Regions from separate parts of the Bradyrhizobium sp. AZCC 1578 genome, predicted to be linked through region 1. Evidence: predicted binding sites of a transcription regulator. Region 1 holds the regulator's gene; each other region holds the start of a gene.
The links. The regulator PhoB, encoded in region 1, activates phosphate uptake and scavenging genes when phosphate is short. The targets are predictions, from matches to a motif close to TGTCATNNANCTGTCAT.
Positions count from the first base shown of each region.

Region 2: V1290_RS17750 (DUF2794 domain-containing protein) is a predicted target of PhoB. The motif match lies at 1,859-1,875, and genes of this name have one in related genera.
Region 3: phnF (phosphonate metabolism transcriptional regulator PhnF) is a predicted target of PhoB. The motif match lies at 1,248-1,264, and genes of this name have one in related genera.

Region 1 covers NZ_JAZHRZ010000001.1:3,421,470-3,424,741, forward strand. The annotation lists gene V1290_RS16310 (GcrA family cell cycle regulator) at 1-389, shown strand, start outside; gene phoB (phosphate regulon transcriptional regulator PhoB) at 964-1,668, opposite strand; gene phoU (phosphate signaling complex protein PhoU) at 1,679-2,395, opposite strand; gene pstB (phosphate ABC transporter ATP-binding protein PstB) at 2,407-3,228, opposite strand; gene pstA (phosphate ABC transporter permease PstA) at 3,225-3,272, opposite strand, start outside.
Region 2 covers NZ_JAZHRZ010000001.1:3,737,137-3,740,408, forward strand. The annotation lists gene V1290_RS17740 (Bax inhibitor-1/YccA family protein) at 1-520, shown strand, start outside; gene V1290_RS17745 (GNAT family N-acetyltransferase) at 833-1,363, shown strand; gene V1290_RS17750 (DUF2794 domain-containing protein) at 1,476-1,847, opposite strand; gene V1290_RS17755 (hypothetical protein) at 3,150-3,272, shown strand, end outside.
Region 3 covers NZ_JAZHRZ010000001.1:6,714,240-6,717,511, forward strand. The annotation lists gene phnE (phosphonate ABC transporter, permease protein PhnE) at 1-323, shown strand, start outside; gene phnF (phosphonate metabolism transcriptional regulator PhnF) at 491-1,219, opposite strand; gene phnG (phosphonate C-P lyase system protein PhnG) at 1,324-1,785, shown strand; gene phnH (phosphonate C-P lyase system protein PhnH) at 1,790-2,398, shown strand; gene V1290_RS31990 (carbon-phosphorus lyase complex subunit PhnI) at 2,402-3,272, shown strand, end outside.

The sequences.
Region 1 (3,272 bases):
GCAAAGTGCACCGGCTGGGCCTTTCCGGCCGTGCCAAGAGCCCCTCCTCGGCCGCCCCGCGGCAGCGCAAGGCACGCCCCGCCCAGCCGATGATGCGGGTGTCGCGCCCGGTCTCGCGCGGCAACACCGCGCTGGCACACGCCTTCGAAGTCGAGATGGAGCCGGATCCGATCGCCTTCGACAACGTCGTGCCGATGAGCCAGCGGCTGTCGCTGCTCGAACTGAACGAGGCCACCTGCCACTGGCCGGTCGGCGATCCCTCGAGCCCGGAATTCTTCTTCTGCGGCGGCAAGGCGCTCACCGGCCTGCCCTATTGCGCCCACCACTCGCGCATCGCCTACCAGCCCGCCGCCGATCGGCGGAGGCAGCAGCCGAAGCAGACGCGGTAAGGGGCGCGCGCCGCTATCTCAACGATGTCGTCCCTGCGAATGCAGGGACCCATAACCACAAGTGCAGGTGGTTATGCTGAGCTGGAGCTCCAGCGCATTTCAACAATCGAGATTGGCGGTTATGGGTCCTCGCGTTTCGCGGGGATGACGGAATAGAGGCGAGAACCCCTCAACTTGTCGTCCCTGCGAACGCACTAGTGGATGCACACATGTTGCAGTGCGATTCAGGCTTCATATGCAATTTTAGAATCGAAGATGCGAGCTCATCGAAATTTTGGAATCGAGGCTGGCGTTTTCGCGCAAGATCGGAATCCAGCGCTTCGGTGGGGTGGAGAGCGCGCGCAGCAAAACTACGTCGCAACACTTGAGAAGTGCAAAAACCCTTGGCTTTTCATGAGTATTTGCGGCGCAACAAGTGTGCATGCCCTAGTGCGAACGCAGGGACCCATAACCACAGGTGTCTGTGGTTACGCTGAGCTGGAGCTCCAGCACGTTTCAACAATCGAGATTGGTGGTTATGGGTCCCCGCGTTCGCGGGGACGACCGAGAAGTTCGCGAGGACGGCAACGGAGCGTTACGGCTCCACCTTCGCAAACCGGTCATCCAGCGCGTAACCTGCGCCGCGGACGGTGCGGATCGGATCCTGCTCGCGGCCGGGGTTGAGCAGTTTGCGCAAGCGGCCGATATGGACGTCGACGGTGCGCTCGTCGATATAGATGTCGCGGCCCCAGACGCTATCGAGCAACTGCTCGCGGCTGAAGACGCGGCCGGGGTGCTCGAGGAAAAATTCGAGCAGGCGATACTCGGTCGGGCCGAGATCGATCTGGCGGCCTGAGCGCGCGACGCGGCGCTTTTCGCGATCGAGTTCGATATCGCCATAGGTCAGCACGGTGGCGAGCCGCTCGGGGCTCGCCCGCCGCAGCAGGCCCTTTACGCGCGCCAGCAGTTCCGGCACCGAGAACGGCTTGACGATGTAATCGTCGGCGCCGGTCGCAAGCCCCCGCACCCGCTCGCTCTCCTCCCCGCGCGCGGTCAGCATGATGATCGGCAATTGCTTGGTTTCGGGGCGCGCTCTCAAACGGCGGCACAGCTCGATGCCGGAGAGGCCCGGCAGCATCCAGTCGAGCACGACGAGATCGGGCACGCGCTCCTTCAGCCGCGTATCCGCATCGTCGCCGCGGCCGACGGTCTCGACCTCATAGCCTTCAGCGTCGAGGTTGTAGCGCAACAGCGTGGTCAACGCTTCCTCGTCCTCGACCACCATAATGCGCGCGCTCATTCTGCTTTCCTCAAGTGTTGGAGACGGTCGTGGCAAACGTCGTCATGTCGCCCTTCGGGCGCTTGTCGAGCATCTGCTGACCCTCGATCATGTAGAACACGGTTTCGGCGATGTTGGTTGCGTGGTCGCCGATCCGCTCGATATTCTTGGCGCAGAACATCAGGTGGATGCAGAACGAGATGTTGCGCGGATCCTCCATCATGTAGGTGAGGAGTTCGCGGAACAGCGAGGTGCAGATGGCGTCGACTTCTTCGTCGCCCTTCCACACCGCCATCGCCGCCGGCAGATCGTGCGCGGCATAGGCGTCCAGCACCGACTTGACCTGCGATTGTACCAGATCGGTCATGTGCTCGAGGCCGCGCATCAGTTTCAGCGGCTGGAAATCGTTCTCCAGCGCCGCGACGCGCTTGCCCATGTTCTTGGCGAGGTCGCCGATCCGCTCCAGATCGGTGGCAACCCGCATCGCGCCGACGATCTCGCGCAGATCGATCGCCATCGGCTGGCGGCGGGCGATGGTCAGCACCGCGCGCTCCTCGATCAGATGCTGCAGGCGGTCGATCTCGACGTCGGTGGCGACGACGTGCTTGCCGAGCGCGACGTCGCGGCGGACCAGCGCGTCGACGGATTCGGTGATCATGCGCTCAGCAAGGCCGCCCATCTCGGCGACCAGACGCGTCAATTCCTGGAGGTCGCTGTCAAACGCCTTGGCGGTGTGCTCAGAAGCCATCTGTTATCTCCTTAACCAAACCGCCCCGTGATGTAGTCCTGGGTACGTCGATCGCGCGGCGAGGTGAAAATCTTGTTGGTGTCGTCGAATTCGACCAGCTCGCCGAGATACATGAAGGCGGTCTTGTCCGAGACGCGCGCCGCCTGCTGCATATTATGGGTGACGATGGCGATGGTGTAGTCCTCTGCCAGTTCCTGGATCAGTTCCTCGATCTTGGCGGTCGAGATCGGATCGAGCGCCGAGCAGGGCTCGTCGAACAGGATCACCTCGGGCCTGACCGCAACGGTGCGCGCGATGCAGAGCCGCTGCTGCTGGCCGCCGGACAGCGAGAGGCCGCTTGCATTGAGCTTGTCCTTGACCTCGTTCCACAGGGCGCCGCCGCGCAGCGCCTTCTCGACCCGGCCGTCCATCTCCGACTTGGAGATCTTCTCGTAGAGACGGATACCGAAGGCGATGTTCTCGTAGATCGTCATCGGGAACGGCGTCGGCTTCTGGAACACCATGCCGACGCGGGCCCGCAGCAGATTGAGATCGAGCTTGGGGTCGAGGACGTTGGTCTGGTCGAGCAAGAGCTGACCGGTGGCGCGCTGACCAGGATAGAGATCGTACATCCGGTTGAATATCCGCAGCAACGTGGATTTGCCGCAGCCGGACGGGCCGATAAAGGCGGTGACGCGGTGGGTGCCGAGCGTCAGGTTGATGTTCTTCAGCGCATGGTGCTCGCCATAGTAGAAGTTCAGACTGCGCGCGGTCACCTTCGGCGCAGCCTCGGGCAGCGTCGCCTGCGGAACGGGCCCGCTCGCGTTACTCACGGATACGGAGAGATCGGTCATTTGGATGTCCTCTCGGCGCCAAGGATGCGCGCGCCAATATTCAG
Region 2 (3,272 bases), 320 kb from region 1:
CCTCGCGCCGCTGGCGATGGTGTTCGCGATCTCGGCGGGCATCAACCGGCTGCGGCCCGCGACCGCCCAGATGCTGTTCTGGGTGTTCTCGGCGCTGATGGGCATTTCGCTGTCGTCGATCTTCCTGGTGTATACGCACACCTCGATCGTTCGGGTGTTCTTCATCACCGCGGCGACCTTCGGTGCGCTCAGCCTTTATGGCTACACCACCAAGCGTGACATGAGCGGCATGGGGTCGTTCCTGTTCATGGGTCTGATCGGCGTCATCATCGCGAGCCTGGTAAACCTGTTCCTGGCGAGTTCGATGCTGCAGTTCATCGTCTCGGTGGTCGGCGTGCTGGTGTTCGCGGGCCTCACCGCCTGGGATACCCAGCGGCTGAAGAACGAGTACATCTACGGCTACGCTTCGGGAGGCGCTGACGTTGAAGAGCGTGCGGCGATTACCGGCGCACTGTCGCTCTACCTGAACTTCATCAACCTGTTCACGCTGCTCCTGCAGCTCCTCGGCCAGCGCGACTAAGCGCTGCCGATCAGGTTCAAGGGTTAAAGCCCCGGCCTCGCGGCCGGGGCTTTTGTTTTGCTCAGTGACCGTCAGTCCCGGCTTGCCGCCTTCACTAAAGCTTCGGCGACCGGGTGCGCTTGGGCCCGGCGAAGCCTTGGCGGAGAAGCCTCGGCGGAGACGGGACCCGGGCATCCACGCCCTGCGCCGTGGCGACAAAGACGTGGATGGCCGGGCATAGGCGAGCGGAAGCGACGCCGTCCTTCAGACGGCTATGCCCGGCCATGACGGAAAGAGCGTTGATCCAGATTTGTCGCCTGATATCCTTTCCCCATGTCCGCTGCCGAAATCCGGCCCGCCACCGAGGCCGACCTCCCCGCCATCACCGAGATCTACGAGCACGCGGTGCGCTACGGCACCGCCACGTTCGAACTCGTCCCGCCCGACCTCGCCGAGATGACCCGGCGATTCAGGACGCTGTCGGATGGCGGCTTTCCCTATTTGGTCGCCGCCGTCGAAGGCCAGGTGATCGGATACGCCTATGCCGGCCCCTACCGGCCACGGCCGGCCTACCGCTTCACGGTGGAGAATTCGGTCTATTTGAAACCGGCCACGCACCGGCGCGGTATCGGCCTGCAACTGATGCAGCGGCTGATCGCCGAATGCGAGGCGCGCGGCTACCGGCAGATGATCGCGGTCATCGGCGACTCCGCCAATGCCGGCTCGATCGGCGTTCACGCCAAATGCGGTTTCCAGATGATCGGGACGCATCCCAGCGTCGGCCTCAAGTTCGGCCGCTGGCTGGACACGGTCATGATGCAGCGCGCGCTCGGCGAAGGCAGCACGACGGTCCCCGCTTCGTAGTCTGACCAAGCGTGGCACCTCTTTGGCGGTACACCGCAGGGCCCAGACTGAAAATCGCGAAAACAACCCCATGCAAAGTAGAATGGGCCCCGGCTCGCAGTAGCCCGGCCGATTAAACCACCGCCAGCTTGCGGTCGATCACCAGCAGCACGCGCTCAAGTTCGTGGCCGCGGCGCAGGATCAGTCCGGTCGCCGAGATCACGCTGTACATGCCCTGCTTGCGCACGAGCCGCGGATCTTTCTCGATGCGATAGATCGGAACTTCGGAAGCGCGGCGGAATACGGAGAACACCGCGCGGTCTTTCAGAAAGTCGATGGCATAGTCGCGCCACTCGCCGTCGGCGACCATGCGCCCATACAGATTGAGGATACGGTTGAGTTCGAGACGATTGAACGTGACGCGATTCGGCGGCGTGCTCGCAGTGGCGACGCGCGCCACTGCGCGGCTATCGCTTGGATCGGTGTCCTCCGATATCAGGGTCATGGAGCGCCTCCTGTCATCCAATTTACATGATCGCGCTAACCGCGGGGCGCCGCAAGGGGGTGCAAATACGAAGGAAACTGCGGCGGATGGCCCGATATCGCTGGAAATATCGATTCACGGGATCGTTAGCGGAATCTTATTGCTGCCCTACTTCCGCCAACCGTCCGCCCCGCTAGATTGCGAAAAGAAAATCCTGCGTTGGCCCGGTCCTTTCGGTTCCGGATTCCTCAGCCCCCAGCCCCCCGGGGCCGTCGGGATCGGGCCTGTTCGCAGAGGGAGTTAATCCCGATACTGGGCCAACGAAAGTTGGTCCTTTTTCGTTTGGGGGACTGTTCTCGCAGATGTCACGCGCGGCCCTGACTTCGCCGATTATGCGACCGCTAATTCAGAGAAAAAGTTAGGCCGCGTAGTCCGGAGCTAACTAATGTAATCACAATAGCTGCAGCGAAGGTTGCAGGCGCGAATGGCCTTGATCACCACCAAGTTGATCATGATGATGCCTCCTCCGCTCGCGGACGGACACCTTCGAAGCCATAGTAAAAGGCAAATGCTGGCGGGCGACAACCCACAGGTTAGGACCATGGGCCCCTCAACCCCGGCTTGGAACTCGCTAAAGCCGCTTTGCTTGACCGCGCCGCTGTTACAAATCAATCAGGCGCGACTGGTGCTCCGACCTATCCTTCTGCGATCTTGTGGTTACGGCGGAGTCGATTTAAGCAAACCGTAAGGTCAATTGCCGCCGATCAGGCCCATCATGGCGCTCGACAGAATCTGAGAGCGAGGAGGGCAGTTCGCGCATCTGCAGATCGCACCGGCGGCGTAATTCTCTGGCGACATCTTCGGGCCACCGCTCGGCAGTATTGAAGGCAATGACGTCAAGGGATTGCTGTATTGGCCGCTCATCAGATCCTGAATGACCGTTCGAGATCGGTGGCTTCGTAGTCGGCTTCCCGCAAAGCCCGTCCCAGTCGGCCGGAATAATCTGCCATCAGGTAGATTGTTTCGTCAAACTCATGGGGCAATCGATGGCGTCCAGTTGGACCTACGCATTTCGAAACTCCACGCCACTCACAATGCCGCCTCAACTCGCCAGTGCCAAATCGTTCCCGCAACGCCGGCTCGCTATGCGTAAGTGAGCTCCGCGTCAGTCACGCTTCCGCGAAAGGTCTATTTGATTGACGACCTCGTTGATTTGACACACATTAAAGTTGTGCATTAGCTCGCTCGGGTTCGGGGCGCAGCCCGGAATTCTTCTCTCGATTGATCACTCGCCTCCGTTCCCATTTTAAGAGGAGAGATGTGATGGCAAGGACGACAAGAGAAAGTGATGCTGGAAACGAAGCTTTCGGAATCAGCAAAAACGTCGCACAGCACAAGCCAGGCGTGGATGTCGCGGCCGAAGTGAAAGACGAAGGCGCCGGCAAC
Region 3 (3,272 bases), 3.3 Mb from region 1:
TTTCCGAAGCGGTCGAAGCGGTCGATCCGCGGCCAGTGGAAGGCATTCGCGTGACCGGTGCGGTGCGCGTGCAGGAGGTGATCTTCGGTGTCATTCCTCAGGTGCTGCCGCTGTGGAGCTCGCTTACCCTCTACCGGCTTGAGACTAACGTCCGCTCGGCGACGACACTTGGCATTGTCGGAGCCGGTGGCATCGGCCAGACCCTGTATGAAAGCATCCGGAGTTTTCAGTACGCCGATACGGCCGCGCAAATCATTATCGTGGTCGTGACGGTGATGGTGCTCGATCTCATCAGCGCCTGGATCCGCAAAGTGCTGGTATGATCGTACGCCTCGTCGACTAGACTAGGCTGACGAGACGGTGCTGCAGCGCTCGGCGTCGTGGCGAAGGCGAATAGCCCCTTACAAATCCATCGATGAAGGGCAATCGATCGGATTTGCAACAAGCTTCGCTTCTGCGATTGCCAGATCGCGCGGTCGTCTAATCGCCGCTATTGACCATTCTCGATTAGAAACTCGACACGCTCCGCGGCGAAGCGCGCGCGTTTCGTTACCAGCGGTTTGCCGTCGGTATCGACATCGGTACTATCGACCACGAGAACGGGACGCCCGAGCGCGAGATCGAGCCTTGCGGCGTCGGAGGCGTCCACGATGGTGGCGGTGACGCGGGTTGAGGCGCGGCGGTAATCGCGAACGCCGTAATGCGCAAGCAGTTTGGTCATTGAGCGTACGTTGGCGAAGACCGCTCCGGCGCCCGGAAAGCGATCGGCGGAAAGCCAATTGGTGCTGACGCAGATCGGAGTGCGGTCAGCGAGCCGCACCGATTCGATCCGGACCAGCGGTGCGCCGGTCTTCAGTCCGAGCTCACGGGCCAGTTCGCGCGTCGCGGGCTCTTCGGAGGCATCGATCAATTGGCCGCGCGGCTCGCGGCCGCCGGCGCCGACGATCTCCGAAAACCGCGTCCGCGAGCGCAAGGGATAGGCGAGGCGCTGCGCCTCGACATAGGTGCCGCTGCCGCGTTCGGCGCGCACCAGGCCGCGTTCGGCAAGCGCAGCCAGGGCACGCCGCACGGTGTGGCGGTTGACCCGATAGGTATCGGCGATCTCGATCTCGCCCGGCAGCTTTTCGCCCGCAGCAAAGCGGCCGTCGGCAATGCCGCGCTCGATACCGTCGGCGACCTGCCGCCACAAGGCGACGCCGGAACTCTCCTGCAGGCTCATGGCGTGGTGATACCAGAAATTATCCGTTTGTCACGAAACAGTCATGGCGCTCCGTTATCAAGTTGTCTATTATCATAGACAACTTGATTCAGGCAAGGTTGCTCATGGGATTGACCGGGCGGAACAGCAGAGAGGCGCAGCGCAAGGCCGCGATGGCGGTGCTGGCGCATTCCGAGGCCGGCGACATTGCGGGCCATCTCGCGGCGATCGCGGTACCTGCGCACGAGAACCTGCGCGAGCCGGAGAATGGCCTTGTGATGGTGCGCGGCCGCATGGGCGGCGACGGTGCGCCGTTCAATCTCGGCGAGGCCACGGTGTCGCGCGCGGCGGTGCGTCTTGCGACCGGCGAGGTCGGCTTCGGCTACGTGCTCGGCCGCGACAGGCAGAAGGCGCAGATGATCGCGCTGTGCGACGCCATGGTGCAGTCGACGGAGCTTTCGGGCGAGGTCGAGACCAAGGTGATCGGGCCGTTGCGCGCCGCCATGATCGCCGATCGCAGCCGCAAGGCGGCCGAGGCTGCGGCGACGCGGGTCGATTTCTATACCATGGTGCGCGGCGAGGGGTGATGCGATGACGACGGTTGCAGAATTGCCCGCAGGGTTTGCCGACAAGGTGTTGTCGGCGCAGTCGACCTTCCGCGCCGTGATGGATGCGATGGCGCGTCCCGGCAGCGCGCAACGGGTCACGGCGTCTGTCGGCGCGCCAGCCGGGATGATGCGCGGCGCGGCCGCCATCGCGCTGACGCTGTTCGATCACGACACGCCGATCTGGCTCGATGCCGCGATGTCGGCCACCCCTGATGTGGCGAAGTGGCTTAAGTTCCATGCCAGTGCGCCGGTGGTCGCGGATTCCTCGATCGCCAGCTTCGCCCTGGTCGGCGACGCCAAGAATCTGCCGGCGCTCGATCGCTTCGCGTTCGGCAGCAACGAATATCCTGACAGGTCGACGACGCTGATCCTGCAGGTCGAGAGCCTGACGCAGGGGCCTACATTCGAGGTGAAGGGGCCGGGCATCGACGGTACGGCGCTGCTGCAGGCGACGCTCCAGCCGCGCGACCTCTTTCGGCGGCTCACCATCAACGAAGCCCTGTTCCCGCGTGGCATCGATGTCGTGCTGGTCCATGACGACTTGATTGTCGCAATCCCCCGAACCACGCGGCTGGTCGCAAGCGGAGCATAGCCCATGTATGTAGCCGTCAAAGGAGGCGAACGCGCCATTGAGAACGCCCACCGCCTGCTGGCGCATGAGCGGCGTGGCGACCGTGATGTGCCCGAACTCTCGCTGGCGCAAATTGCCGGGCAGCTCTCGCTCGGCGTCGATCGCGTCATGACCGAAGGCTCGCTCTACGACCGCGAGCTGGCGGCGCTCGCGATCAAGCAGGCGCGCGGCGACCTGATCGAGGCGATCTTCCTGGTTCGGGCCTTCCGCGCCACGCTGCCTCGTTTTGGCGCGACCGAGCCGGTCAACACCGGCGAGATGCAGGTGCGCCGGCGCATCTCCTCGACCTTTAAGGATATTCCGGGCGGCCAGATCCTGGGGCCGACGTTCGATTATACCCATCGCTTGCTGGACCCGCAGCTTGCGGACGGCTTTGTGCCGGAGCAGCCGGCGACGTCGGAGGCAACGCAGGCGGCAACGCCGCGCGTCACCGACATTCTCGGTCGCGATGGCTTGATCGAGCCTTCGCCGGCAGCGGATGCCGGCGCGCCGGTCGGCGATCTCACGCGCGAGCCGCTGAGTTTTCCGGCCGACCGCGATCTGCGGCTGCAAAATCTTGCGCGTGCCGACGAGGGGTTCCTGCTGGCGCTCGGCTACTCCTCGCAGCGCGGCTATGGCCGCAACCATCCCTTTGCCGGCGAAATCCGCTTCGGCGAGGTGGAGGTGGAATTCTACGCCGAGGATGCGGGCTTTGCTGTCCCGCTCGGCTCGATCGCGCTGACCGAGTGCCAGATGGTCAACCAGTTCAAGGGATCGGCGACCGAAGCGCCGTGTTTTACGCGCGGCTACGGCCTGGCCTTCGGACAAAGCGAGCGCAAGACCATGTCGATGGCGT